Regions from separate parts of the Fictibacillus sp. 5RED26 genome, predicted to be linked through region 2. Evidence: riboswitches for the same ligand, from Rfam matches in the RefSeq annotation. Region 2 holds a riboswitch; each other region holds the start of a gene.
The links. A riboswitch is a leader RNA that binds a small molecule or an ion and turns the genes downstream of it on or off. The one in region 2 is predicted to bind lysine.

Region 1 (9,888 bases), on a different contig from region 2:
TGTATGCACTACGAGTCGTAGAGCATGCGGCTAAACAAGTTGGAGGACGCTGTATATCACAATCATGGGGAAATCCAACACGAAAAAGCGGTATAGAGCTTGTAGAGATGATCCGAAAAACACCACATGACCCTGTACTTGTAATGTTTGATGACTGTGGTTTTAAAGGAGAAGGTCCAGGAGAACAAGCGATGAGATATATTCATCAGCAGAAAGATATTGATGTGATTGGTGCTGTGGCCGTAGCTTCCAAAACGCATTTTACAGAATGGACAAAAGTTCACTGTTCTATGGATCGATATGGAGAACTAACAGAGTTCGGTATTGATAAGAGTGGAATTCCAGATCTTGAAACAGGCAGGATTAACGGTGACACCGTCTATATCCTCGATGAATTAAACCTTCCTTTCATAGTAGGTGTCGGGGATATCGGAAAAATGGCTGGTTTTGATTCTGTTGAAAAGGGAGCTCCAATTACAGTAAAAGCGATTCAACTTATTTTAGAAAGGAGCGAATCAATTGGCAACCGAAAAAAATAAAACACCGATTAGTAAGAACATTGAAGATACGGAAAGGTTTTTAAAAGAGCGTTTGGGTATTGGTGTGAGTTTTGATGTTGGTGTTAGAAAGATCTTTGTCTTAAAAAAGGAACTTCAGCTGTATTATTGTACGGGACTTTGCGACAGTGAGTTCATCATCATGATCTACCGCGAACTAATGGATATGGATCATGGTCATCGCGCACCGAGTAAAGTAAAAGATCTTGTACATAATCATCTCGCACATCAGCAAGTAGAGATTACGAAATCGTTAGATGAAGCTGTAGACCGCATGCTTTCAGGTCTGATCGTTATATTCATTGACGGAGAAGAAGAAGCATTTGTTGTGGATGTAAGAAGTTATCCAGGAAGATCACCAGAAGAGCCGGACATTGAGAAAGTGGTAAGGGGAGCCCGTGATGGATACACGGAAAATATTATCATCAATACTGCTCTTACAAGAAGACGTATACGAGATGAACGATTACGACACGAAATTCTTCAAGTGGGTGAACGCTCTAAAACGGATGTATGTCTCGCTTATATTCAAGATGTGGCAGATCCCGGCCTCGTTGACCTTATTAGAAAAGAGCTTAACTCTATTGAGATCGACGGGATTCCAATGGCAGATAAGACGATCGAAGAGTTTATTGTAAAACAAGGTTGGAACCCGTTTCCCTTAGTCCGGTATACAGAAAGACCAGATGTTGCTGCACAGCACTTGATGGAAGGTCATGTATTAATCATCACAGATACATCGCCAAGTGTTATCATCACACCTACTACACTCTTTCATCACGTACAGCATGCAGAAGAGTTTAGGCAGACTCCATTTATAGGTGCTTTTTTAAGATGGACCCGCTTTACAGGTATGATGGCTTCAGTATTCTTAGTACCGATGTGGCTTTTGTTTTCGATGGAAGAGCAATTATTACCGCCTTTCATTGATTTTATCGGTCCGAATAAACACACGAACATCCCACTGTTTCTTCAGATAATCTTTGCGGAGATCGGGATTGATATCTTAAGGCTCGCGGCCATCCATACACCGAGTGCACTATCGACCGCCATGGGTCTGATCGCAGCCGTATTGATCGGGCAGATCGCAATAGATGTAGGATTATTCGTACCTGAAGTTATTCTATATGTTGCGATAGCGGCGATCGGATCCTTCTCCACACCAAGTTATGAGCTGAGTATCGCAAACAAAGTCCTGCGGCTTTTCTTGATTGCGATGGTTATGTTGTTTAAAGTGCCAGGATTTATTATCGGATTCACATTGTTGGTTCTCTATATGGCAACGATCAAAAATTTGAACACACCTTACTTGTGGCCGCTCTTACCGTTTAATCCAAAAGCGTTTCTACAGATTGTCGTTCGAATAGCTGTTCCGCTATCAAAAGTTCGACCTAGCATTGTACATCCGCAGAACACCAAAAAACAGCCAACTAATTAATCTGTCCCTTGCTGATTGTTGAAAATTGTGTTAAATTCATAACTAATTAAATATGCCTCATATGAGGTAGAGGCGCAAAACGAATGAGTAGCATATGGAGTTCATGGATGACGATGAAATATGTTGAAAGGTCAATTTGCCGAAGTGTAAAAAGAGTTCCATCTCTTTTTATGCTGGGCCGTTGCTGAACAAGCAACGGACTGTCACTACAACTGTAGTGGAGAGCTATTCCGACATGAGGGTACGGTTTTTGACAGCCTGCCTTAGTTGCGGCTGTCTTTTGTATTTGTCGGGATTGAATTCTCTATCAACAACGAGAGGGGATTACTTGTGAATTTACACGGAACATCAAAAATTGGAGATAATCAACATCTATGGATCGGTGGTTTAGATACGGTAGATCTAGCGAAAAAATACGGAACACCGCTATATTTGTATGATTTGTCCTTGATTAAAAATAGAGCAAGAGGCTTTAAAAAAGCATTCGAGGGAAATGGGGTAGGATATCAAGTAGCATATGCCTCAAAAGCCTTTTCTTCCATCGCCATGTTTCAGCTTATCGAACAGGAAGGATTAAGTCTGGATGTAGTTTCAGGTGGAGAACTTTATACGGCACTTCAAGCTGAATTTCCACCTGAAAGAATTCATTTTCATGGAAACAACAAGAGCTTAGCAGAATTAGAATTTGCACTTACCGCTGGAGTCGGTTGTATTGTAGTAGATAACTTTCATGAGATCTCCTTATTAAAAATGCTGAGCAGCAAGCTTAGCAAAAAAGTAGACATCTTACTGCGTTTAACTCCAGGAATTGAAGCCCATACCCATGATTACATCATTACAGGTCAGGAAGACTCTAAGTTTGGATTTGATTTAGGGAATGGTCAAGGAAACAGAGCACTTCAAGAAGTACTTGCATTTGAAGGCTTTCGCGTTTTAGGGATTCATTGTCATATTGGATCTCAAATCTTTGAAACAGAAGGATTCACTCTGGCGATTGAAAAGTTGTTCGGCCATTTTAAAAAGTGGGAAGAAAACTTTAACTATTTTCCAAGTGTCGTAAATCTTGGAGGCGGATTTGGTATTCAATATACGTCAGAGGATACACCGCTTTCTCCTGAACAATACGTTACGGCCATGATTGAAGAAGTGAAGAAACAGATGATTCACTTTGAAGGGAAAGATCTGCCTGAACTTTGGATTGAACCAGGACGTTCACTCGTAGGTGATGCGGGTACAACGATCTATTCGATCGGCTCTCAAAAAGAGATCGAAGGAGTTAGGCATTATGTGTCCATTGATGGTGGGATGACAGATAACATTCGTCCTGCACTCTATCAAGCTAAATATGAAGCATTCGTAGCGAATAAGATGAACGAAGAACCAACACAAACCGTTTCGATCGCAGGAAAATGCTGTGAGAGTGGCGACATGTTAATCTGGGATATTGAACTTCCTGAAGTTTGTGATAACGACTTATTAGCCGTTTCATGTACGGGAGCTTACGGTTATAGTATGGCGAGCAATTATAATCGCATTCAGCGGCCAGCAGTTGTGTTTGTAGAGAACGGTGAAGAACAGCTTGTAGTGAAGCGGGAAACTTATGAAGACCTCATCAAGAATGATGTTCCATTAAAAACGAATGTTTTTGTGTAAATTAGTTTACGGAGCAGACATTTAACCGTACAATGGTAGTTGAATGAAGTAGAAGGAGGCCTGTTTTTTATGAAAAAAGGTTCAATTGAATTTGAAAACGGCGAAAAAATTGTATTTGATCTGTACCAAGAAGAAGCACCTGGAACAGTAGAAAACTTTGAAAAACTTGCAAACGAAGGCTTTTACAACGGTGTAACGTTCCACCGTGTTATCCCTGGATTTGTAGCTCAAGGTGGAGATCCAACAGGAACTGGAGCTGGCGGCCCTGGTTATTCTATTCCTTGTGAAACAGCAGGGAACCCACATAAGCACGTAGCGGGGTCTCTTTCAATGGCGCATGCTGGCCGCGATACAGGCGGAAGCCAATTCTTTCTCGTACACGAGCCACAGCCGCACTTGAACGGTGTTCATACTGTTTTTGGACAAGTTACAGAAGGTTTGGAAACAGTACTTCGTATTAAACAAGGCGATGTAATGAAAGAAGTTAAAGTTTGGGAAGAATAAGTTCCAAATAAGAAAAGCTCCGGATTACTCCGAAGCTTTTTTTATATTTTTGGCAATTTTACATTTCTGTTTTTCATGAGTTTTTGTCTATTTCGTTCATCAATAACCGTAGATCGGTCTCTTAAAGAGTGCTTATGAACGATGTTTTCATCCACTCCAGTTGTTAAAGACCACTCTTCTTCAGTCACACTAGCTTTTAATAAACATACGTTCAATAGATCAGTTGACAGTGGAAGAGCTATCGACTCAAAAGGTTGCTGTTGCTCGATTTTTTGTATACTTTTATCGAGTAGTTCAAAAAAAGGTTCAACTTCTATTCCGAGTTCTTTCAGTGCTGCTTCTTCTTTTTGCAGCTTCACTCTACAACTCAAGATCATTCGTTTAGCTCCGTTATTGTTGCCACGCCGATGGTGATAAAGAGCCACTGCAAGCTGGATCAGTCCCGGCCACAGATCTCCTTTCATGCCCTCGTCCTTCCAATGCTCCTCAAGCACTTCGTGACACTCAAAGTAATCTTGATCTCTATGAAAATGCACCAAGTATTCAATCCATGGTTTTGGATAAGTCACTAGTCGTTCACGCCCCTTAATAAGCTCGACTCTAAGTTTACCATATGCATAGCATGAATAAAAACAAGCCGCGTACCACACAAAATATGATATAATTTTATAATACAAAATCGCTGAAAAACTGGGGAAATGTTATGCAATATAGTGTGAAGCTTGATGGATTTGAAGGTCCGCTCGACTTACTGCTTCATTTGATACAAACCTACGAAGTGGATATTTATGATATCCCGGTAGCCATCATAACTGAGCAATACCTTCAATATATACATACGATGAAAGAACTAAAACTGGACGTAGCAAGTGAATTTTTAGTTATGGCAGCTACTCTTCTTGCCATTAAAAGCAAGATGCTGCTACCAAAGCATGAAGAAGAGCTTTTTGAGAATCAGATGGAACTCGAGATGGAAGAAGACCCAAGAGATGAATTAGTAAGAAGACTCGTTGAATATAGAAAGTACAAGCATGCTGCTGATGAACTTAAAGAAAGAGAATCAGCAAGAAGCTTAATATACACACGGCAGCCTGCCGACCTCTCACAGTTTGAGAAAGAAGAATCGGCAAAACAGGTGACCAACGTAACGCTGTATGATATGTTGCAGGCGATGCAAAAAGTCTTTCAAGAAAAGGTAACGCGAGCACCGAGACAAACGACCATCGAACGGCAAGAGATTCCAATCGAAAAAAGAATGGAACAAATAAAATCCTCGCTTCTTTCTGTAGGCGGACGAAAAAAGTTCACAGACCTTTTTGATAAGAGTACTAGGGAACATGTTGTTGTAACATTTCTTGCAATATTAGAACTTATGAAAGTTAAATCAATAAATTGCGAACAACAAGATCATTTTAGTGAAATTTATATAACGATGTTAGAGGAGTAATACGATTTGGAACGAAATGAATATAAAGCGATTGTAGAGGGTTTGCTTTTTGTCAGTGGTGATGAAGGAATCGACAGAAAACAAATCGCTCAAGTGTTGGAGATCGACAGCAAAGAACTTGATCCCATCATCGAAGAGTTGAAACAAAGTTATTCTTCATCAGAAAGAGGGATGTCTATTGTTGAATATGCGGGATCCCTTCAATTTGTAACAAAACCGGAACATGCTGCCTTTTATGAGCGTCTTGTTGAAACGCCTGGTCATGCGACACTCTCTCAAGCTGCTCTTGAAACACTAGCGATCATTGCCTATAAACAGCCAATTACTAGGTCAGAGATCGAAGAAGTAAGAGGTGTAAAAACGGAAAAACCGTTACAGACACTATCTGCTAAAGGATTAGTGAAAGAAGTTGGAAGAGCAGAAGGAACGGGACGGGCTATATTGTATGGTACAACAAAAGCATTCCTAGAACATTTTGGTTTGCAAAGTGTAAAAGAGCTGCCTCCTCTTCCTGAGAACATTCAGGAAGAGAATGTAGAACAAGAAGCAGACCTGTTCTTTTCAAAATTTCAGGAATCACTATCTACTGACGAATAACAAGGGGGAGTCATGCATTGTTGATTCAGCATATTGATGGTATGGAGTTAGAAAAAGAAAAGCCGAATACATCTGAGGATTTTTTTAACCGTTCAGAAGTGACCTATGAATGTAACGGAAAAATGCAAACTTTTCATCTTCTTTATGTACGATATTTTGAAGAGAAACTTCTTGAGGAATTGACACATCATGACTTTTGGAAAGATTACTTGAGCTTCTATAAGATAACAGAGATTGCAGCACTCACCGCATTGCTTAAGGACCCTGCATACCAAAAGCGCAAACGGAGCTATATCAACAACTATGAAGAATTTAAAAAACTCTTCATCCAACCAAACGAAGAGTTGCTAAGTTCACATCTCAATACTTTAAAACAAATAACAAAGTAAACAGCCTAAAATTCAATCTAGGCTGTTTTTTTGTTTTTATTTTTTTCTTCCTATGCAAGTGTGAGCTTAATGCTTGCCATATGAGGGGCGCAAAGTGGCATGGATAGTAAGCAACCTGTAGTAGATATTAACTACTTCCAACAACTGAAAAGTTTACTAAAAAAACAGAGTAATCTTTTTAAGTTACCGTTTTAAAAGGCAATTTAAGGGTAAATTACTAAAAAAGGATAAGCAGCCGAAGGAGAGAGATCAATTGCCAAGAATAGCAGCAGTGGAAACAATAAATCCCCCTCATAAACTTTCTCAACATCAAACAATGGATTTTGCACGAAATCTATTTCAAGACGCGTTTTCAGATATCGAACGTTTGCTCAAAGTATTTCAGAATGGTGAGATCGAGTCACGCTATTTCGCGATGCCTATAGATTGGTTTAAGGAAAAAAGAAGTTTTCAAGAGAAAAATGATTTATACATAGACTTTGCAACAAATTTAGGAGCAGAATGTATCGAAAAGGTCTTGTCTGATCAAAGCCTCAACGTGTCCTATGAAGATATTGATGCCATCTTCTACATTTCGAGTTCTGGGCTATCCACTCCAAGTATTGAAGCTAGAATCATGAACATTCTCCCATTTTCATCACATACAAAGAGGATTCCCATCTGGGGATTAGGATGTGCTGGTGGTGCATCAGGTTTTTCTAGAGCTTACGATTATTGTAAAGCATATCCAAAATCAAACGTCCTCGTTCTAAGTGTAGAACTTTGTTCACTAACATTTCAGCACGAAGATCTTTCCAAGAGCAATTTAGTAGGCACATCCTTGTTTGCCGATGGAGTTGCTTGTGCGCTAATCTGCGGTGATGAGTCCGATACTGGCAAAATATCAGAAATATCACCTTACATAAAAGATACGATGTCCACATTGAAGCCTCATTCTGAAGATGTGATGGGGTGGGAAGTAAAGGACACAGGTTTGTATGTTGTCTTTTCAAGAGATATTCCAAACGTTATCCGAACGTGGCTCAAACCGAACGTTGATGAGTTCTTAAACCGAAATCAGCTTGTCGGAGAACAGATTAAACATTTCATCGCTCATCCTGGAGGAAAGAAAGTCTTACAAGCATATGTGGATGCGCTCGGGATTCCGTTATCGAAAACAGATATCTCAAGAGATGTATTGAGGGAAAATGGAAATATGTCATCTGCCACTGTTTTCTATGTCTTAAAAAATTTTATGCAAACTGCAAAAGAAGAAGGAGATCTAGGTGTGATGGCCGCATTAGGGCCAGGTTTTTCTTCTGAACTTCTTTTAGTGGAATGGAGGAAATAGATGAACTGGTTTCTTCTATTTTGGGGTTTTCTTATCATACAGAGATTAGCAGAAGTAAGGATCGCTAAATCTAACGAAAAGAAGCTTTTGAGTAAAGGCGCAGTAGAAGCAGGGAGTGATCACTATAAGTGGATGGTGTCTATGCACGTTGCGTTCTTTGTTGTTTTCTTTTTAGAAGTATACGTGTTTAACGCACAGCCGCCTAGCTGGTGGATTGTTCCATTTCTTCTGTTTGTAATGGCACAAGTGATTCGTGTATGGGCGATATCGTCTTTAGGAGAGTTTTGGAATACGAAGATTATTCTATTACCTGGTGCGAATGTAGTAGCTAAAGGTCCATATCGTTTTATGAGACATCCCAATTATACGATTGTCTCTTTGGAACTCTTAGTCATGCCACTAATTTTTGGTGCTTATTTTACGGCTATCCTTTTCACTATATTAAATATCTTCATGTTAAGGGTGCGGATACCTGCTGAAGAAAAAGCTCTCATGGAACTGACAGACTACGAAAAAAGCCATGGTCAAAAACAGCGTTTTTTTCCTTCCCAATAATTAGCGGAAGTAAATCCCATTCATAACCTGTCCTTGTTTGCATAAACTTTTACAAAACACGTAAAGGGCGGGATTATGAATGAAACGAACACTAAAACGAAAACCACTGCTCCTCGTTATGATCTGTATGCTAATCCTTGCTGCATTCCCGCAAGAAGCAAAAGCTGAACCCGGTGTGTCAGCAAATGCTGCTGTGTTGATGGAGCAATCATCTGGAAGAGTATTGTATGGTCGTAATGAACATCGGCCGATGAGAATAGCAAGTATCACGAAGATCATGACCGCTATCCTTGCAATAGAATCAGGAAAGATGAATGATACGGTTACCATTACGGAAGCTGCATCGCGAACAGAAGGATCATCTTTATACTTGAAGCCAGGAGAGAAGATCCCACTAAAAGATTTAGTCTATGGATTGATGCTTCGGTCTGGAAATGATTCTGCAGTTGCAATCGCTGAGCATGTAGGAGGAAGTTTAGATGGCTTTTCCTATTTGATGAATCAAAAAGCAGAAGAGATCGGAATGAAACATACACGTTTTAGGAATCCACATGGACTCGACACACATGAAGATCATTATTCCACCGCTTATGATATGGCCATATTAACGAAGTATGCAATGAACAATGATACGTTTAAAGACGTGTCATCAACGAAGGTTTACAGATCAGAACAAACCGGTGAAAAATGGGATAGAGTGTGGCGGAATAAGAATAAGATGTTAAAGCTTTATGAGTATTCTACTGGCGGCAAAACCGGATATACAAAACGTGCAAAACGAACCTTAGTATCAACTGCAGAAAAAGACGGAATGGAACTGATCGCTGTTACACTAAACGATCCTAACGACTGGGACGATCATCGGAATTTGTTTGAGTGGGGATTTCATTCTTTTAAGATGACAGAGCTGATTAAAGAAGGGGAAATTTCCGGCATCAAAGATAAAGGGTATAAAGGAAAAGTAGAAGCTGCTCGAACGTTCATGTACCCTTTGCAAAAAGAAGAGATGAGACAGATCTCTTCTTCCATCCAGTTATATGAGCTTCCAAAATCGGGCAAGTGGGAAAAAGAAAAAGTTCCTAAACCTGTTGGTAGGTATTTCGTAGATTTAAAGGAAACGAGAATTGCTGATCTTCCTCTTTATTATGATGGCAAAGCATTGATCAAACCTGATCAGGGAGGTCTCTGGTCGTCATTTAAAAGTATATTCAACAAGTTATTCTTTATAGCTAAGGAAGACACTCGCCTATGGTGAATTACATCTGGGTAGGAATGATGGTGATTGGCTTCATTGTGGCAGGAATCAACGGCACGATGGATAAAGTAAACGAAGCGATTTTTACGAGTGCGAAAGAAGCAGTCACTTTAAGCTTTGGTATGATTAGTATTTTAGTATTCTGGTTAGGTATTATGAAGAT
Region 2 (9,888 bases):
CTGCTGGAACCGTTTCAGGAGTACCAATCGCTATTTTTTTTACCTTTATCAAATCTTCAAAACGCTTGATGTTTTGTGAGTCTTTCCCAACGACTAAGACAAGTTCATTTCCTACAAGATCAGTTCCTTGTTCCTTTTCAATGAGGCCTTTTTTAACAAGCTGGTCAAATTTATCTTCTGCTGCAGAGAAAAAAAGATCAACAGGTGCACCATTAGAGATTTGCTGTTGAAGGGCACCAGAGCCTCCGAAATTATAAGTGATGCTGACATTCGGATTTTCTTTTTCATATTGGGTCGCAATTTTATTTAATACATCTTGTAGACTGGCTGCAGCTGAAATTGTTAATTCTACATTAGATTCTTTTTTGGCTGACTCTGATGATTCATTTTTTGAGCATGCAGATAATAATGTTGCAAACAAGCAGATTAGAAGTAAAATTGTATAACTTTTCTTCATCTTCTCTCTCCTCACTTAACTTTTGTTTTTTTAGTGTCAGGTAAGAATATATAGAAAAAAGACGCCCGATTGGACGTCTTTTTTGCGTATATTGCGGCGAGAGACAGCACTCCACATAGTGCATTGCCAAAAGGCGCGTCAATCTCGTCTTATGCAATTAGCTCATCGCTAAATTAGTATACCATCTCTTTGCGTTAATGAGAAGAAGAGATTATAAAGACTTCAAATGGTTCGCTTTTTTATATACGAAAAAGATATAATGCAATCAACCATAACTTTAAAGAAGGAGCTTATGTGATGAACGAAATTATAGAAACAATATTAGCTCACCGATCGATTCGAAAGTTTAAAGACAAGCCGTTAGATGATGAAACGGTTGAAACACTTGTACAATGTGCTCAAGCTGCGTCTACTTCAAGCTATCAACAAGTTTGTACGATTATTGGAGTAGAAGACCGGGAAAAGAAAGAAAAACTAGCTGAGCTTGCGGGTAATCAGTCTTATGTTGCAGATAATGGATATTTCTTTGTTTTTTGTATGGATTACAACCGTCATACAATTGCAGCAAACATGAAGACAATAGATATTCAAGAAACCATCCAATCCACTGAAGCATTTATCGTAGGAACGGTGGATGCCGCTCTTGCTGCACAAAACCTATCTGTAGCGGCAGAGTCTCTCGGACTTGGTATCGTTTATATAGGGGGAATTCGTAATCAACTGCAGGAAGTTTCAGCGTTGTTGGATTGCCCAGACCATGTACTTCCGTTGTTTGGGGTAGCGGTAGGGTATCCGGACGCAGAACCTGGGAAAAAGCCTCGTTTACCGATGGAAGCGGTTTTCCATAAAAATCAATACCAAAATTCTGAGGAAACAGAAGCTCTCCTAGATCAGTATGAAAAAGAAACTGCTGCATATTACACAGAAAGAACGGGCGGAAAACGTACAGAAGGCTGGGTCACGCAGATCACAGCGTCGATGGTGACTCCTAAACGAACGTATATGAAAGAATTTGTCCGATCAAAAGGATTAAATAAATTGTAACTCACAGGCAGGTGACTTCAAAGAATGATGAAAATCGGTGTAACAGGCTGGGGAGATCACGATTCTCTTTATCCAGATGGTACTCCTGCAAGAGAAAAGCTTGCTGTATATAGCGGCCACTTTCCTGTTGTAGAAGTTGATTCTTCCTTTTACGCGGTACAGCCTGTCAAAAACTATGAAAAGTGGGTAGCTTCTACACCACAGGATTTTTCGTTTGTTGTAAAGGCGTATCAAGGGATGACGGGACATTCAAGAGGCAAGCTGCCTTTTGAATCTGTCAAAGAAATGTATGAGGCGTTTATAGAGTCTATTCAACCTGTCATCTCGTCAGGCAAGCTTGAAATGGTCTTGTTTCAGTATCCACCGTGGTTTGATTGTAAGAAAGAAAATGTCCAGATGCTTCGCTATGCAAAAGAAATGATGGGTGATATTCCTTTAGCTCTTGAGTTTCGTAATCAAACCTGGTTCAGTGATGAAATGAAGGAGAAGACGCTTCAATTTATTAGGGAAGAGAATTGGATTCATACAATTTGTGATGAACCTCAAGCCGGACAAGGCTCGATTCCAATCGTCATGCACACAACCTCGGAAAAGACACTTGTTAGGATGCATGGCCGAAACGTTTATGGTTGGAACAACCAAGGTCAACCGAACTGGAGAGAAGTACGTTATCTATATCGTTATAATGAGACAGAGCTTCAAGAATGGAGGGAGCGCATACAACAGCTTTCTTCAGAAACGAAGGATCTAACCATACTTTTTAACAATAATTCGGGTGGAGATGCTGCCGATAACGCGAAGCAGATGATTGAACTTCTGGATATTCAATACGACTTTTTGGCTCCAAGGCAATTGGATCTTTTCTGAGTTTTCCTTATATTACAAATCCATTTCAAAAAGAAGGAAACGATTCATTTTTCAAGGTAGACTGATATACTAATAGGGTGAACGAAATATCGTGAACTGGATAAAGAAAGTGGGGATCACTTTGAATTTCAAAAAATTGATTCAGATGATGTACTGCTTACAAATTGCCTTTATCATCAGTGGCGTTTACTTATTATGTGTCTACATATATATCAATGATGCGAAGCGCATACAGTTCTTATCCTTGGTCTTATGCATTAATCTTATTTCATTAAAAATAACAAGAGATCGTTTTAAAGCATAATGAAACACCCTCTGCCATTTTGGCAGAGGGTGTTGTCGTTTTATTGCAAATGTCGATATATTTCATTTTTCGCCGATATATTTGAAAAGTTGCCGATATAAATGATTTTTGGCCGATATATTTCAAATCTCGCCGATAAAATGCTCTAAATCATTTTTAAAAGTGCTTTTCGCCCTTGCATACCAACTTCAATACCTTTTTCTTTTGCTTCAAGAGTAATAGATTCTAAAGGTGCATCCAGCAGCTGTTCGATTGTTCTTACTCCAACAGCGCGTCCTGCGATAATTTTACGGTCTGCTAACTTTTCGTTTAAAAGAGCTACGTCAAGTGCCCCACACATGATATATCCATTGTCGTTGAATACAGCCATAAAATTCGTTTTTGGCAAACGAAGGGTGACAGCGGTAAACGGATGTCCTTCGATTAAGATCGGGTTCATCTCTAACATGCTTCCACTCCTTTCTTCACTATTATTTTTATGTGTATAGAAGGGAAAAAGTGTTAGGTGTTGAAGCTATTTTTATGACTTTTCGTATGATACGATTAAAAGAAAAATAGGAGGCGATGAGGGATGAAACAATATCTGGATTTTCTTCAAGATATTCTACATAACGGTACGAAAAAAGAGGATCGGACAGGCACGGGGACCGTTTCTGTGTTCGGTCGTCAGATGAGGTTTGACCTACAGAAAGGCTTTCCGCTTGTTACGACTAAAAAGCTGCATTTAAAATCGATTATTCATGAATTGCTTTGGTTCTTAAAAGGCGACACAAATATTGCTTATTTAAAAGAAAACGGTGTACGGATTTGGGATGAGTGGGCCGATGAAGATGGAAACCTAGGGCCTGTTTATGGACATCAGTGGCGCTCATGGTCTGCTCCGAACGGTGAGACGATCGATCAGATATCAAACGTAATTGAAGACATCAAGAAGAATCCAGATTCAAGACGATTAATCGTCTCTGCATGGAATCCTTCTGATATTCCGAATATGGCGCTGCCCCCATGTCATTTATTGTTTCAATTTTATGTTGCGGATGGAAAGCTCTCCTGTCAGCTTTATCAGCGCTCAGCAGACAGTTTCTTAGGTGTGCCTTTTAATATTGCGTCATATGCTTTGTTAACGATGATGGTGGCTCAAGTGACCGGACTTAAACCAGGAGAATTCGTTCACACTGTTGGGGACGCACACATCTACACCAATCACCTTGAACAAGTAGAGCTGCAGCTCACTCGTGAGCCAAAGCCGCTTCCGAAGATGAAGATTAATCCAAACGTGACGAGTATTTTTGATTTCACTTACGATGACTTTGAGCTTGTAGACTATGAGGCGCATCCACACATTAAAGGCGTGGTGAGCGTATGATCTCGTTTGTTGTAGCGATGGATGAAAATCGCGCGATCGGTAAAGACAATGATCTACCGTGGTACTTGCCTAACGATCTCAAGCATTTTAAAAACGTAACGATGGGAAAGCCGATCGTGATGGGTCGTAAAACATATGAATCCATAGGAAAGCCTTTGCCTGGTCGAGAGAATATCGTGGTAACAAGAGATGAGCAGTATCAAGCTGAGGGAACGACGGTCGTTCATTCTGTCGACGAAGTCATTCAAAAAGAAACAGAAGAACTATGTGTGATCGGGGGAACGGAGATCTTTAAGCTGTTCATGCCTGTTGCAGATCGCTTGTATGTCACAGAGATCCACCACACCTTTGATGCTGATACGTTTTTTCCAGAAATCAATCGTGAGGAATGGAAGGAAGTTTCCCGTAAACCAGGTGTTGTAGATGAAAAGAACAAATATCATCACGATTTTGTAGTCTACGAAAAAAATTAAAACCATAAAGTTTGAATGAGCCCCCCTCTTGTCTGCATACATATGTATATGTAGATAAAGGGGGGTTACCTTTTGCTTAAGCGTAGAAAAATGAAACTTCGAAAAGGGCCACTTCCATTCCGATTTGTACTATTGATCTCATTTATTCTGTTTACATTTATAACGATTCAAGGGCTATGGCTTGTAAACAAAGGGATCGAACCAACACTTATGTTGATTGCTCAAAAGAAAACGGAAGAAATCGCCGCACTTGCAATAAGTGAAGCGATCGACAATGAAATTTTAGGGCCTTCGGAAATGAATGACATCATCGAATATAAGACCGATACAGAAGGAAATGTCGTCTTTGCTGGAATCAATCAGAGTGTAGTCAACCAGGTTGCCAACCAGTCACAAAAAGTCGTTCAAAAATACCTGAAGGAAATAGAAGAAGGAAAAGCACACGAAGTAATAACCAATGATGAGTTAGGAATAACAGCCTATAAGAACGAACCGGGTGTTATTATGGAAATACCTCTTGGGCAAGCAACAAGAAACTCTCTCCTAGCTAACTTAGGGCCGAAAATTCCTATAAAATTTATGTTGATTGGTGAAGCGAACACAGATATCGAAGAGAAAATAGAGAATTCAGGGATCAACAATACGTGGATCAATATTGATATTGTAGTCACAGTGAAAACGAGGATCGTTATTCCTTTTGCGACAGAAACGACAGTTGTAAAAAGACCAATAAAGATAACAGCACAGTTTATTAAAGGGGAAGTCCCTGTCTATTATAATCAATCTGGAGATCCTATTCAGCCGACTGTGCCGATTACACCAGACTTAAAAGAAAAGGAATCTCATGATGAATTGGAGCCTTCTGAAGATAGTCCATCAGAAGACACAAGTGGGGAAGAAGCAGCAGAATAAATATATTTCCTTCATTTAACAAATCCTGTTTAGGTTGACCATTCGTCCTAGTTTGTTATAATTGAAATTGAATTTAAAATTTTATATGTCTTTAAGCCTATCACCGATGGGGTAGAGGAGCGGATTTTATAAGTACTTTTTCAGAGAGTGACGTCTGTGAAGAAAAAGGAAAGGAACTTCCGCCGAAGCAAAAGTAAACCGTCTGTTCACTTTTGCTGGGTTTACACTAAACAAGTGTAAAACTGTCACTGCTTGGGAATTAAAAGCAGTGGAGGACTACTGATCGATGAGGAAAACCATAAATTACTTAAGTGATTGATAGCAGGTTATTTCCTTGTCTATTGATCGCTTTTTATTTTGTCCTTTTTTCCTCAACGTCCTGTAAGAACTCCTCAATATCGATGGCTAAATAAAAGAAGGAGGAACATCATGGAATTTGAGAATTCGATTTATTCGTTAATACCACCCGTATTGGCAATCTTGATGGTTGTTCTAACACGAAGAGTGTTAGTCTCATTAGGAGCTGGGATCCTAGCGGGAGCCCTATTGCTTCACGATTTTAGTATTGTGGCTACACTGAAAGAAATTGGTACGATTGTGAAAGGGCACTTTATTTCAGACGGTGCATTAAATGAGTGGAATGTTTATATTCTTCTGTTCTTATTAATCTTAGGAATGATGACGAGCATTATCTCTTTAGCAGGTGGAAGCCGAGCTTTTGGAGAGTGGGCCATTTCTAGAGTGAAAACGAGAAGAGGTGCACAGCTTTTAACGGTTGTGTTTGGACTCGTCATTTTTATTGATGACTATTTTAATTCGTTGGCTGTCGGAAATGTAAGTAGACCTATTACTGACCGACATCGCATCTCGCGTGCGAAACTGGCATATTACCTTGATTCAACTGCAGCGCCAGTGTGTGTAATCTCACCTGTTTCAAGTTGGGGCGCGTACATTATCGGTATTATCGGAACGATCTTTGCTACACATGAGATCACAAATATGTCTGCGTTTAGTGCTTTTATTCAAATGATTCCAATGAATTTTTATGCAGTGTTTGCGTTAATCCTAGTATTTGCTGTAGCGTATTTTCAACTTGATTTTGGACCGATGAAAAAACATGAGGAAACAGCTCTTGCTACAGGAGAAGTGATTGCAGCTGATAAAAAAGCTGCAATCGGAGAAGGTATTAAGCTCGAAGAAAGTGACAAAGGAAAAGTAGGAGACCTTGTTTGGCCAATCGTAATCTTGATTATTTCTACGGTTGGATTCATGATCTATACAGGTATTCAAAATGTGAAGGGGCTAGAAGAACCAACGGCCATCACACTTTTATCTATTTTTGAGAATACCGATGTACCAAAATCATTAGTATATGGTGGTCTGCTTGGTTTAGCTTCTGCTATATTGTTCTTCCTTCCAAAGAAGATGGGTGCTGCATCCTTAGGAAAAGGACTGGGACGCGGTATTCAGTCTATGATCGGTGCTGTTACGATCTTGCTTTTTGCATGGACGATCATCTCTATCATCGATAGCTTAGGAACAGGGACGTATCTAGCAGGGTTAGTTGATCAGCATATGAATTTAGCTTATCTGCCGTTTGTTCTTTTTGTACTGTCAGGGCTAATGGCTTTTGCGACAGGAACTTCATGGGGTACATTTGGAGTAATGCTGCCGATCGCAGCAGAAATTTCAGCTTCTACAAATATTGAGTTAATGCTTCCTGTTCTTGCTGCAGTACTAGCGGGATCTGTTTTTGGTGACCATTGTTCCCCAATATCAGATACTACCATCCTTTCTTCAACAGGAGCGGGAAGTCATCACATTGATCACGTCATGACCCAGCTTCCTTATAGCCTAGTGGCTGCTGGAGTGTCTGCCGTTGGTTATCTTGCCCTTGGGTTCACAGAAAGTGTTTGGGTCGGCCTCTTCGCATCTGCTATAATATTTATCTTAGCGCTCTTCATAATTAAAAAAGTATCTAGTAAAAATAGCATTAGTGATCAATCTTTAAAGGCTTAATTTTTGAAAGTGTCTGGTAGTTAACCAGGCACTTTTTCTTATATTTATACGACTTTTTCCCCCTTATTCCGACAAAATAACTAAAAACATTTTGACAGGTTTTCATGTTTTGTAATATACTGAACACAGAATTATCAGAAAAAAGTAACAATTGTAAACTTTTCGACTTCATAAAAAGGGGGATACAACAATGGAAAATAGGCAGCAATGGGGAAGCCGCTATGGGTTTATATTAGCAGCGGTCGGCTCAGCAATCGGCCTAGGCAATATCTGGAGATTTCCAGCAGTTGCTTATGAGAACGGTGGAGGAGCATTCTTCATCCCATATCTTATAGCACTTTTAACGGCAGGGATTCCCTTACTAATCCTAGAATTTACGCTAGGTCATAAGTACCGTGGATCTGCTCCACTTTCTTATTTCCGACTTCACAAAAAAGCGGAGTGGCTAGGATGGTGGCAAGTATTTGTAGCGTTTGTTATTTCTACTTATTACGCGGTTATCATCGCTTGGGCCATTAAGTATTCTATTTACTCATTAAATTTAACTTGGGGAGACAAGCCTTCTGACTTCTTCTACGGTGAAGTCCTTCAATTAAGCAAGACGCCTGGTGACTTGGGTGGTATCGTACCAGGTATTCTGATCGCACTTCTAATCGTGTGGGTCGTTACACTTCTTGTTCTTTATAAAGGTGTATCGAAAGGAATCGAGCGTTTTAACAAAATTTTTATTCCAGCTTTAGTTATTATGTTTACGTTAATTGTTATTCGTGCCGTAACGCTCGATGGAGCTGCTCAAGGTTTGAACACATTCTTCACACCTGATTGGAGCATGATGAATAATGGTAAGGTGTGGGTAGCAGCTTACGGTCAGATTTTCTTCTCATTATCGATCGCATTTGCAATTATGGTAACGTACTCAAGCTATCTGCCTAAGAAATCAGATATTAACAATAATGCATTTATTACAGGTTTCGCAAACTCAGGATTCGAACTACTTGCAGGTATTGGTGTATTTGCCGCTTTAGGATTCATGGCGATGCAACAAGGTCTGCCGGTTGATGAAGTTGTAAAAGGCGGAATCGGACTAGCCTTTGAAGTATTCCCAGCAATTATTAATGAGTTCCCAGGCGGAAATGCCTTCTTTGGAACAATCTTCTTCTTAACCCTTGTATTCGCTGGTATGACATCGTTGATCTCGATCGTTGAAACGTATGTGTCTGCATTACAAGATAAGTTTGGCATTTCTAGAACAAAAGCTGTATTGATGGGTGGAGGAGTAGCATCTGTTATCTCATTACTTTTCGCTACAAAAGGCGGACTATACATGCTTGATATCGTGGATTACTTCATCAACAACTTCGGTATCACTTTAGCAGGTCTTGTAGAAGTAGTCATTGTTGCTTGGTTCGTCAGACAATTGGCTGGACTTCAAAACCATGCGAACGCCATCTCTGACTTACGAACAGGTTTATGGTGGAAGGTTTGTCTAGGTGTGATCACACCAATCCTTCTTGGTTACATGATGTTTGATAACATTAAACAAAACCTTGCAGAAAACTATGAAGGTTATCCTACAGAACTGATCCTTACGTATGGTGTAGCCGTGGCAGTTGGCGTAATCGTACTCGGCATCGTACTCGGTCTAGTGAAGTGGAAATCTGAAGTGGCAGTAGAGAAAAAGGAGGTCAGCTAATATGACAGGCAGTGCGATTACAATGATGGTGATTGGCATGGTTATCCTATGGGGCGGCCTCCTAGCGAGTATTGCAAACGTGGTTCGCGTTTCGAGAAAGAAATAAAGGGTGAAGCTGGTTCTTCAATTGAAGAATCAGCTTTTTTCTTATGATGGCGCTCGTAAACCAGAGCAAGGCTCGAGATTTACGAGCGCCATATAAAAAAGAAGCCCTCAAGCTTCTTTTTCAACTTTGCCACCATTTATCTTATCTTCGCCTGTTGCTAATGCGCTCCTGACGTTCCCATGCTTTTAAATAAGGGTATGGATCGAATGCCCATTCCGTATATCCGTTGTCACGGTACATACCAAAGTGCAAATGAGGAGGGAATTTTCCTGATGTTCCTGGAGGACCGTAGCCTGAGCTGCCCACATAACCAAGCACAGTTCCGGGTTCGACGATAGATCCTTTTTCAATTGTTTTATTAAAGCTGCCTAAATGGGCGTAATAATGATACACATTATTGATATCACGGACACCGATTCTCCATCCGCCAAAACGGTTCCATCCTTTAATTTCAACAATTCCGTATGAAACGGCTTTTACCGGAACTCCATAATCTGCAAAGATATCTGTGCCTTCATGGATACGTAATCCACCAAAGCCGCGTCGGTCTCCCCAAGTGCTTCGGTAACTATAGTTTGATCTTAATGGAACGATAAAGCTGTGTTTGTCTAGAGAAACGGTTCCATAGGTCTCATAGATCTTCGCGT
Region 3 (9,888 bases), 280 kb from region 2:
ATATTTCGTTACTAGACCTGCGACCTCATGACGACGAACTTGCTCATCAAGTGCATACAATAACTGCTGACCCGTTGTAGCACCAGCAAATGCAGTACGATGGTGCTGTGTTCCTCCGAAACGACGGAAGTCAAGTAATCCTTCAGGCGTTCTGTTAAACATTACACCCATACGGTCCATTAAATGAATGATTCCTGGCGCTGCGTCACACATTGCTTTAACTGGAGGTTGGTTTGCTAAGAAGTCTCCACCGTATACAGAGTCATCAAAATGCTCCCACGGTGAATCTCCTTCACCTTTTGTATTTACAGCACCGTTTATACCACCTTGAGCACAAACAGAATGCGAACGTTTTACTGGAACAACTGAAAAGAGGTCAACGTTCACACCAGCTTCAGCTGCTTTGATCGTAGCCATTAAACCGGCGAGACCTCCGCCAACAACAATTATTTTCTGATTACTCAATTTGTCTCACCCCTTTTAAATGAATGCAAAGATTGTTCTTACGCTAACAATAGCAAGTGCAACAAATACACCCATTGTTACGTATGTTGAAATTTTCTGTGAACGAGGCGAAACTGTAAGGCCCCAGCTGACAAAGAACGACCATAATCCGTTAGCAAAATGGAATACTGCTGATAAAACACCAACAAGATAGAAGACAACCATGAATGGAGAGCTTAAGATGTCTGCCATCATATCAAAGTTTACTTCTTGTCCCAACGCAGCCTGTACACGTGTTTCCCATACATGCCAAGCGATAAAGACTAATGTGATAACGCCTGTTACACGCTGAACGAGGAACATCATATTGCGGAAATAGCCATAGCGGGTAACGTTGTTTTTTGCTTGGAACGTAATGTAAAGCCCATACACGGCATGAAACAAAATAGGTAAGTAGATGACAAACGTTTCTAGGAAAATACGAAAAGGTAAACTTTCCATAAAATGCGCCGCTTTGTTAAATGCTTCAGCATCCCTCGTTGCAAAATGGTTTACAACTAGATGCTGTACGAGAAAAATCCCGATCGGAATTACTCCTAATAATGAATGAATCCTTCTGTTAATAAAATCTCTACTGCCAGCCATTCTCTTGCCCCCTTCAAATTTAGCCTCTCTCTGGCTGCTAATCTTTGTTCCTCTCCACATGTAAGCGTTTTAAGTTTCCTCTTTTAGAGGATGAGTGTTAAACAATTAGCTTAATTAACTAGCAACATGTCCATTTTACTCCCATCGTTTGACACCGTCAAGAAAACGCTAACAACTAAATACGTAAATTTTCTTGATACATCAACGCTTTTGGAGGTTTAAGATTTTCGACAAATACCGATAGTTGCTATAGAGTTTAAACCGCTTTCCCGTTATAATAAAAATTAGAAAGAAGGGATGCAGAATGTTTAAACAAAAGACAAAGGATGATAACACCCCTGTAGAACAGCTTTCTGTTTCAGCTTTTGGGTATGAGATCCTTCGAAGCGATTTGTTGCCTGAACTTCTTGGCAAACAAGAACGAAATATTCTCTATTGGGCAGGAAGACACTTGGCTAGAAAATATCCTTTACATACGATGGAAGAAGTTCACGCTTTTTTTGTTGAAGCAGGTTGGGGCACTCTTGAAATGATCGAAGCTTCGAAAACTGAGATGAATTTCTCTTTAAACTCTCAACTGATCTTGCAGCGAATGGAAAACTTCAATCATCAAACGTTCAGCCTAGAAGCAGGCTTCCTCGCTGAACAAGTTCAGCTGCAAAAAAAATGCACAACAGAAGCTTTAGAATCTACAAAACGAAACAAAGTTTTTATTACTGTTCAATGGGACAAAAAAGATATGATTGAATAACAAAAGCCGGCGTATTGCCGGCTTTTTTTCAATGTTTGGTCTTATGTGTTCTGAACGGGAACACGAGCATCTAGCTCAAACACATCATGCAGCGTTTCTATCGACTTAATCATATCTTCTTGTTTCACGACGGTTGATACTTTAATCTCAGAAGTGCTTACCATTTTTATCATAATATCTTCGTCTGAGAGAGCTTTAAACATTTTAGCGGCAACGCCAGGATTTGAGATCATGCCTGAGCCAACGATTGACACTTTTGCAAGACCTTGTTCATAACTGATCGATTCGAATCCTAATTTCCCTTGATGCGCAGCAAGTACTTCTTGTGTAGCAGATAATGAGTTTGATTCAATCGAGAACGAAATATTCGTTTTTTCTTCATTTAGGACATTCTGAATGATGATGTCTACATTGATGCCGTTCGATGCCAAAATAGTAAACAGTTCCGCTAACGCGTGTATTTCATTGGGAACTGAAGAGACCGTAATTTTTGTTATGTTTCCTTCAAACGCAAGACCTCTAACCATTAAATTTTGTTCCATAGACACTTCCTCCTCAACTAATGTTCCACGTTCTTCACTCATGCTAGATCTTACTTCTAATGTAATACTATAGTTTTTAGCAAACTCAACCGCTCTCGGATGTAAAACGCCAGCACCAAGGTTCGCCATCTCTAACATCTCATCATAAGAGATCGAAGGTAGTTTTCTAGCTGAATCCACTACACGCGGATCCGTCGTATATACACCCGTCACATCGGTATAGATGTCACATCGATCGGCTTTTAAAGCTGCCGCTAGCGCAACGGCTGTTGTATCAGATCCACCTCTGCCAAGCGTTGCAATATCCTTTGTTTCAGGAATCAGCCCTTGAAAACCTGCGACAACCACGATATGGCCATCTTTTAATAGAGAAGACACGCGCTCTGAATCGATGTCTAGTATTCTTGCATTTGAAAAGGCATCTTCGGTTTGAATACCCGCTTGCCATCCTGTTAATGATTGAGCTTTATATCCTTCTTGATGCAGAGCCATCGTCAATAGGGCGATCGTAATCTGTTCACCCGTCGTAAGTAGCATATCCATTTCCCGTTTAGAAGGGTTCTGACTGATATCTGTAGCAAGCTTTACGAGTTCATCCGTTGTTTTGCCCATCGCTGAAACCACAACCACGACTTCATTTCCTGCATCTACTTCATGGATGATTCGTTTTGCAACATTTTGTATTCGCTCAACTGAGCCTACACTAGTTCCACCAAATTTTTGAACGATTCTCCCCATATACTCCAATCCCTTCTTGTTGTAAGATTCTATCTCTATTATTAGAAGACTTTGTTGACGGTGCACGTATACCTTCTTTTTTTGAAAGTAAATACAAAAAAGCAACAATAAGGAAAAACCCTATTGTTGCTATAATCCGTAGCAAGCCAAGTTTGTTCCCCCTCGTGAGATAGTCCTCCACACAAACCCTGGGGGGACTTGTGTGACAGCTCTGTATTTCTTCAATACAGGTCCAGCATAAAAGGCTAGAAGTCCTTTTACACTTCGGCAAGAATCCCCTTTCCACCATCATCACTAGAGCTTCTTCTCTTCAGATGGGTTACTATTGGTTCCTGCTCCTCTACCATCACTTCATACGAAGCATGGCATATTTATAAAGTTGGATTTATTTTAACAAAGTTACTCAATAGCTGCAACTACTCATTTGATAAAAATGCTTTTTCAATAAGCTCGGCTACTGGTTTAGGCACACCTGCTGCTTGAATCTCATCAACAGAAGCTTCTTTTAACTTTTTTAACGATCCAAAGTGGCGAAGCAGCATCTTTTTGCGTTTGTCACCGATTCCAGCGATGCTGTCTAATGTTGATTCGAACATGCTTTTAGAGCGAACTTTTCGATGGAAGGAGATCGCGAACCTGTGAACTTCATCTTGAATTCGTTGCAGAAGATAGAATTCCTGACTGTTTCTAGGCAAGTGTATCATTTCAGGAGGATCCCCAATCCAAAGCTGTGAGGTTCTATGCTTTTCATCTTTTGATAGACCTGCTACTGGAATAAATAAGTTAAGCTCGTTCTCTAATACATCTTGAGCCGCAGATATTTGCCCTTTTCCGCCATCGATCAGAATAAGACTAGGAAGCTCTCCTTCTTCTCTCAATAGTCTTGTATATCTTCTGCGAACAACTTCCTTCATGGAAGCATAATCATCTGGACCTTCCACAGATTTGATCTTATATTTTCGATAATCCTTTTTGTACGGTTTTCCGTCAACAAAAACAACCATGGCAGAAACAGGGTCTGTTCCATGAATATTCGAGTTATCGAACGCTTCAATACGATAAGGTGCAGCAATCCCAATTCTCTCACCAAGGTTCTCAACGGCTTTAATCGTTCTCGCCTCATCTTGCTCGATCAGGGCAAATTTCTCGTGAAGAGCTAAAGACGCGTTTTTAGTAGCTAACTCCACAAGCTCTTTCTTTTGTCCTTTTTTTGGTTGCAACACTTTCACTTGAAGAAGTTCCGATACAAGATCTGCATCCACTTCTTGTGGAAGGAGAATCTCTTTAGGCAGAAGGTGATTTTTTTGCAGATAGAACTGACCGATAAAGGTTAGCAAGTCTTCATTCGCTTCTCCATAAAAAGGGAAGACCGAAATATCTCTAGCAATCACTTTTCCTTGTCTAATGAAAAAGACTTGTACACACATCCATCCTTTATCGAAATGATAACCAAAAACGTCTCGATCGACTAAATCTGCTGTCATCATCTTTTGCTTCTCCATAACAGCTTCAATGTGCTGTATCTGGTCTCGAAGCTCTTTTGCGCGTTCAAAGTTTAATGCTTCAGAGGCTTCGAGCATCTTTTCTGACAACTCATTTTTAACATCCTGATAGCCGCCATTAAGAAATTTCACGATGCCATCTACCATCTGTTTATTTTCTTGTTCTGTAACATCATATACGCAAGGACCTAGACATTGACCGATATGATAATACAAACACACTCTTTTAGGCATCGTATCACATTTACGAAGTGGAAAAATACGGTCTAAAAGCTTTTTCGTTTCTTGGGCAGCATAAGCATTCACAAACGGACCAAAATATTTTCCGCCATCTTTTTTTATCTTCCGTATATATAGAAGTCTTGGTTGTTTTTCAGCAGTGATTTTTAAGTATGGATAGCTCTTATCATCTTTTAGCATAACGTTATAACGAGGGTCATGCTTTTTAATTAAATTCATCTCTAGAACTAATGCTTCCATCTCAGTAGAAGTCACAATGTATTCAAAATCTCTGATCTCACTAACAAGTCTTTGCGTTTTACCATCATGTGTCCCCGAGAAATAAGATTTCACACGATTCTTCAACACTTTCGCCTTACCAACATAAATAACTTTCCCAAACTCATTCTTCATAAGATAGCAGCCAGGTTGATCTGGTAGCAACATTAATTTTTGTTTTACAGAAATAGAGGTCAATTTCTTCCCCCCTTCACTCATAGCAGTCTTTTCTATTATCATATCATGTATCATCGTGTTCATAATACTATCGTGATTTCAATACCACATATTTTCATTTATCGACAATATTTCCTAGAAAATATTGAACAGTTTGTAAAATGCACAAAAAAAAGCCCGAGCAACGGGCTTTTTTGGATAAACCTTATTTATGTTTGTTCAATAGTTCAACTAATGCTTCTTTCGGTTGGAAACCGACAACTTGATCTACCACTTGACCGTCTTTGAATACAAGTAGGGTTGGAATACTCATAACACCGAATTTTCCAGCTGTTTCTTGGTTTTCATCAACATCAAGCTTAACTACTTTTACTTCTTCCATTTCTTGATCTACTTCTTCAAGAACAGGAGCGATCATTTTACAAGGTCCGCACCATGGTGCCCAAAAGTCAGCAAGTACTAAACCTTCGTTCGTTTCTGTATTAAATGTTTGATCTGATGCATTAACAATAGCCATTTATTTGGCCCTCCTTTTAAATAACAAAGTGTAAACAAAGTATATCCCACAAATGTAACAGTTGCTAATAGTTTGCTCAACTTTATGGTACCCAAGTTTTTTATTCGACAAACGTTAGATTGTAGCACTCTTTTCTAGATGTCTCTGACAGTTGAATAATTCACAAGTCCAAGCGTTTTCTGCTTTTAGGTTAAAAATAGAAAAAGACGTATTGTTAAGTCCGTACCAGCGATCAGTATCGTCTTGCAGAAGCTCTTTGAAGATCCTTACAAGTAATGCTCCATGAGTTATGACCAGAACTTTCTCGCCCTTATGCTTTTGAACAATATCGCTTAGGGCTGCTTTCCATCTAGTATCGGCATCTTCATTTGATTCTCTACCTAGATCAAGTTCCATCCAATTTTCTCCCCAGCGTTCGACTCGTTCGCTCTCAGTGGTTCCTTCTGTCTCACCGAATGAGATCTCGCGAAGTCTATCATCAGCCAACACGTTTAGACCGGTTATTCCGCTGATAGCCTCAGCAGTTTTATATGCTCTGAGTAATGGACTGGCATATATAGCATCCCATTTTTCATCCACAAACCGTTCCGCTAAACGTTCAGCTTGATACTTCCCGTTGTCATTAAGCGGGATATCCTTACAGCCTTGAGCTCTTCTTTCAATGTTCCAATCCGTTTCACCGTGACGAATGAATGCAATCGTAGTCATCATACACCTTCCCCGTTCTCAAATTGAAAAAACGTCCAGAAAAACGGACGTTTTCATTCATTTACATTCTATTATACTAACACTTTTTTAAACTCTTCCGTTAATAAAGGAACGACTTCAAACAGGTCACCAACGATTCCATAGTCTGCTACCGAGAAGATGCTAGCTTCGGGATCTTTGTTGATCGCAACGATTACTTTAGAGTTGGACATCCCAGCTAGATGCTGAATAGCTCCCGAAATTCCACAAGCGATATACAGATCAGGCGTTACAACTTTACCGGTTTGACCGATCTGTAATGAATAATCACAATAATCAGCATCACACGCACCACGAGAGGCTCCTACAGCTGCTCCAAGTACATCTGCAAGTTCTTGAAGAGGTTTGAAGCCATCTTCAGATTTCACACCGCGACCGCCGGCAACGATGATCTTTGCTTCTGCTAGATCTACGCCTGTAGATGCTTTACGAACTACTTCTTTAACAATCGTTCTTAAGTCTTTGATGTCAACAGATACAGATGTTACATCACCAGAGCGAGATTCATCTTTCTCTAATGGTGCGATGTTATTCGGACGAATCGTAACGAATACTAGACCATCTGAGATTAATTTCTTTTCAAAGGCTTTTCCTGAATATACAGGGCGAGTAAACACCGTGTTCTCACCAGCTTGTTCAAGTCCTGTAACATCTGAAATCACTCCAGATTCGAGACGAGCTGCAAGTCTCGGAGAAAGGTCTTTTCCTAACGATGTGTGTCCGAACACGATTGCTTCAGGGCTTTCATCATCGATAATCTGCTTTAACGTTTGGAAATAACCATCTGGAGTATAGTTCGCTAGCTTCTCATGTTCCGCTGTGAGTACACGATCAGCTCCATAGTGAATTAATTCTGCTGCTAACGACTGAACAGAGTCACCACATAATACTGCGAACACTTCTCCGCCGCCAGAAATTTCTTTTGCTGCTGCAATTGCTTCAAATGAAACATTACGTAACGCACCGTCACGGGATTCTGCAAGTACTAATACTTTTTTTGCCATGATGACTCCTCCTTATATTACCTTCGCTTCATTTCTTAACAGAGATACAAGTTCTTTTACTTGGTCTGGAGTTTCACCTGATAGGATTTTTCCAGCTTCCTTTTTTGGTGGAAGATATACTTCTACCGTTTTTGTTTTCGCTTCTACGTCGTCTTCATCAATATCAAGATCATCTAACTCCAACGTTTCAAGAGGCTTCTTCTTTGCTTTCATGATCCCTGGTAACGAAGGATATCGTGGCTCATTCAATCCTTGTTGTGCAGTCACCAATAATGGAAGAGATGTCTCAATCTTCTCAAGATCTCCTTCAACATCGCGTTCGATGTTTACAGTCGAACCGTTCACTTCAATCTTTGTGATGGTTGTTACGTGTGGAATATCTAATAATTCTGCAAGACGCGGTCCAACTTGACCAGTCCCGTTATCAATCGCAACGTTTCCGCCTAGAATAATGTCGTATTCTTTATCTTTAAAGTAAGCTGCCAAAACCGACGAAGTCGTGAATTGATCTTGGCTGTCCAAGTCTTCGTTCGAAATAAGAACCGCTTGATCTGCTCCCATAGCTAGTGCAGTACGAAGCTCTTTTTCAGAATCTTCGTCTCCAACCGTTACAACCGTAACCGTACCGCCGTGAGCATCTTTTAATGTAATCGCTTCTTCAATCGCATATTCGTCATATGGATTAATAATGAATTCTGCACTGTCTTCAGAAATCTTGTTGTTTGAAACAGAAATTTTTTCCTCTGTATCAAAAGTACGTTTTAAAATTACATAAATGTTCATGGTTACCCTCCTAGTTATCGGTCCTGAAATTCAGGCTTTCTTTTTTCAATAAATGCCGAGATTCCTTCTTGTCCGTCAAAGCTTTTAAAAGCTTTCCCAAACAGTTCTCTTTCTTTCTCTGCACCTTTTTCATAGAGTCCATGTCTCGCATAATGCAACAACTCTAAAGTGTACTTAATAGAAACAGCACTCTTCATAGAAAATTCTTCAGCCATTTTGTAAGCCTTTTCAAAAAGCTCTTCTGTAGGATAAGAACTGTTTGCTAAACCAAATGTGACAGCATCTACTCCGGAGATCGGCTTACTTGAAAGAAGCATCTCGCAAGCTTTAGGTACACCTACAAGCTGTGGCAGTCTTTGAGTTCCAGCAAATCCCGGAACTAGCCCTAGTGTTAGCTCAGGAAGACCAAGTTTCGCATCTTCAGCCACAAGCCTTACGTGGCAGCTCATCGCAAGTTCTAGTCCACCACCAAGCGCAGCTCCATGAATCGCTGCAATTACTGGTTTTGAAAATTGTTCGATTCGGCTAAAAACATCTTGTCCTTTTTTCCCAAGCTCCGCAAAACCTTTTTCATCAGGAACTTCTGTAAACTCTTTGATGTCTGCTCCAGCGGAAAAGAAGCGTCCTTCTCCTAAAATAACAACTGCTTTAACAGAGTTATCATTTTCGATCTGATCTAAAGCTTTATCGATTTCTTCAATAACTCCTGTTGATAAAGCATTAGCTGGCGCACGATTAAGTTTGATCGTTGCCACTTTATTTTGTTTTTCAATTTGTAAGAATTCCAACTTTGCATTCCCTCCTTTTTTGAATATCAATCATCTGGATGTACAGAGCGAACGGAAAGACCGTTTACAAGCATCTGATGAACCGGGCCAGCAAGAGCAGGAAGATCATATCGATGATCGTTCATTACCCAGTTTGTTGCTGTTTCGTCAATTGTTCCGAAGATCATCTGACGAGCCAATCTGTAATCCATGTTTTTAACAAAAACGCCTTCCTGCATACCATCCTTCAAGATCGAGTCGATTAAATCTAAGTACCTCTTTAATACTTCTCCGATCTTCGCACGAAGCTGCCTGTTTGTCTGCCTTAGTTCTAGCTGTGTTACGATTGATAGTTCAAAATCAGCAGTCAATTGCTTAAAATGCATCTCAACAAGAATTCTAAGCTTCTCAATCGCTGAATCATTACTTTTCAGCTCGTTTTCTGTTTTTTCGATAAAGGTCCCCATCTTCTCATTAAAAACAGAAACAAGCAGATCTTCTTTATTTTTAAAATATAGATAGATGGTGCCGTCAGCGACACCTGCTTCTTTCGCTATCTTTGAAACTTGGGATTGATGATAGCCGTGTTCTGCGATCACATTTACAGCTGCATCAATGATTTTTTCGTATTTTGGACCTTTACGCTTCATTTCTATCGCCTCTTTTTGTATTACACAATCATCTTTTCAAAAATGAATGATTGTTCATTCATAATTGTAAAACAAATCTTTCTTTTCTGTCAATTTCATTATGTCATTTTTTATATACATTTT

Region 1: another riboswitch for lysine. It lies ahead of lysA (diaminopimelate decarboxylase); the one in region 2 lies ahead of IHV10_RS16810 (Na+/H+ antiporter NhaC family protein).
Region 3: another riboswitch for lysine. It lies ahead of IHV10_RS15405 (aspartate kinase); the one in region 2 lies ahead of IHV10_RS16810 (Na+/H+ antiporter NhaC family protein).

The regions. Positions count from the first base shown of each region.
Region 1 is NZ_JACZDU010000003.1:262,309-272,196, reverse strand. Features, by position in the region: gene IHV10_RS14165 (stage V sporulation protein AE) at 1-539, shown strand, start outside; gene IHV10_RS14160 (spore germination protein) at 520-1,995, shown strand; lysine riboswitch at 2,055-2,231, shown strand; gene lysA (diaminopimelate decarboxylase) at 2,326-3,648, shown strand; gene IHV10_RS14150 (peptidylprolyl isomerase) at 3,718-4,152, shown strand; gene IHV10_RS14145 (DUF309 domain-containing protein) at 4,194-4,721, opposite strand; gene IHV10_RS14140 (segregation/condensation protein A) at 4,856-5,599, shown strand; gene scpB (SMC-Scp complex subunit ScpB) at 5,606-6,196, shown strand; gene IHV10_RS14130 (hypothetical protein) at 6,214-6,585, shown strand; gene IHV10_RS14125 (type III polyketide synthase) at 6,839-7,915, shown strand; gene IHV10_RS14120 (isoprenylcysteine carboxyl methyltransferase family protein) at 7,916-8,470, shown strand; gene IHV10_RS14115 (D-alanyl-D-alanine carboxypeptidase family protein) at 8,550-9,725, shown strand; gene IHV10_RS14110 (nucleoside recognition domain-containing protein) at 9,719-9,888, shown strand, end outside.
Region 2 is NZ_JACZDU010000004.1:379,736-389,623, reverse strand. Features, by position in the region: gene modA (molybdate ABC transporter substrate-binding protein) at 1-457, opposite strand, end outside; gene nfsA (oxygen-insensitive NADPH nitroreductase) at 755-1,501, shown strand; gene IHV10_RS16835 (DUF72 domain-containing protein) at 1,526-2,368, shown strand; gene IHV10_RS16830 (YunC family protein) at 2,818-3,120, opposite strand; gene IHV10_RS16825 (thymidylate synthase) at 3,244-4,038, shown strand; gene IHV10_RS16820 (dihydrofolate reductase) at 4,035-4,511, shown strand; gene yunB (sporulation protein YunB) at 4,584-5,423, shown strand; lysine riboswitch at 5,528-5,710, shown strand; gene IHV10_RS16810 (Na+/H+ antiporter NhaC family protein) at 5,853-7,442, shown strand; gene IHV10_RS16805 (sodium-dependent transporter) at 7,633-9,135, shown strand; gene IHV10_RS16800 (methionine/alanine import family NSS transporter small subunit) at 9,137-9,241, shown strand; gene IHV10_RS16795 (M23 family metallopeptidase) at 9,383-9,888, opposite strand, start outside.
Region 3 is NZ_JACZDU010000004.1:103,145-113,032, forward strand. Features, by position in the region: gene sdhA (succinate dehydrogenase flavoprotein subunit) at 1-465, opposite strand, end outside; gene IHV10_RS15395 (succinate dehydrogenase cytochrome b558 subunit) at 481-1,089, opposite strand; gene IHV10_RS15400 (YslB family protein) at 1,394-1,840, shown strand; gene IHV10_RS15405 (aspartate kinase) at 1,882-3,120, opposite strand; lysine riboswitch at 3,283-3,471, opposite strand; gene uvrC (excinuclease ABC subunit UvrC) at 3,537-5,288, opposite strand; gene trxA (thioredoxin) at 5,503-5,814, opposite strand; gene IHV10_RS15420 (histidine phosphatase family protein) at 5,929-6,525, opposite strand; gene IHV10_RS15425 (electron transfer flavoprotein subunit alpha/FixB family protein) at 6,594-7,565, opposite strand; gene IHV10_RS15430 (electron transfer flavoprotein subunit beta/FixA family protein) at 7,578-8,348, opposite strand; gene IHV10_RS15435 (enoyl-CoA hydratase) at 8,363-9,136, opposite strand; gene IHV10_RS15440 (TetR/AcrR family transcriptional regulator) at 9,163-9,765, opposite strand.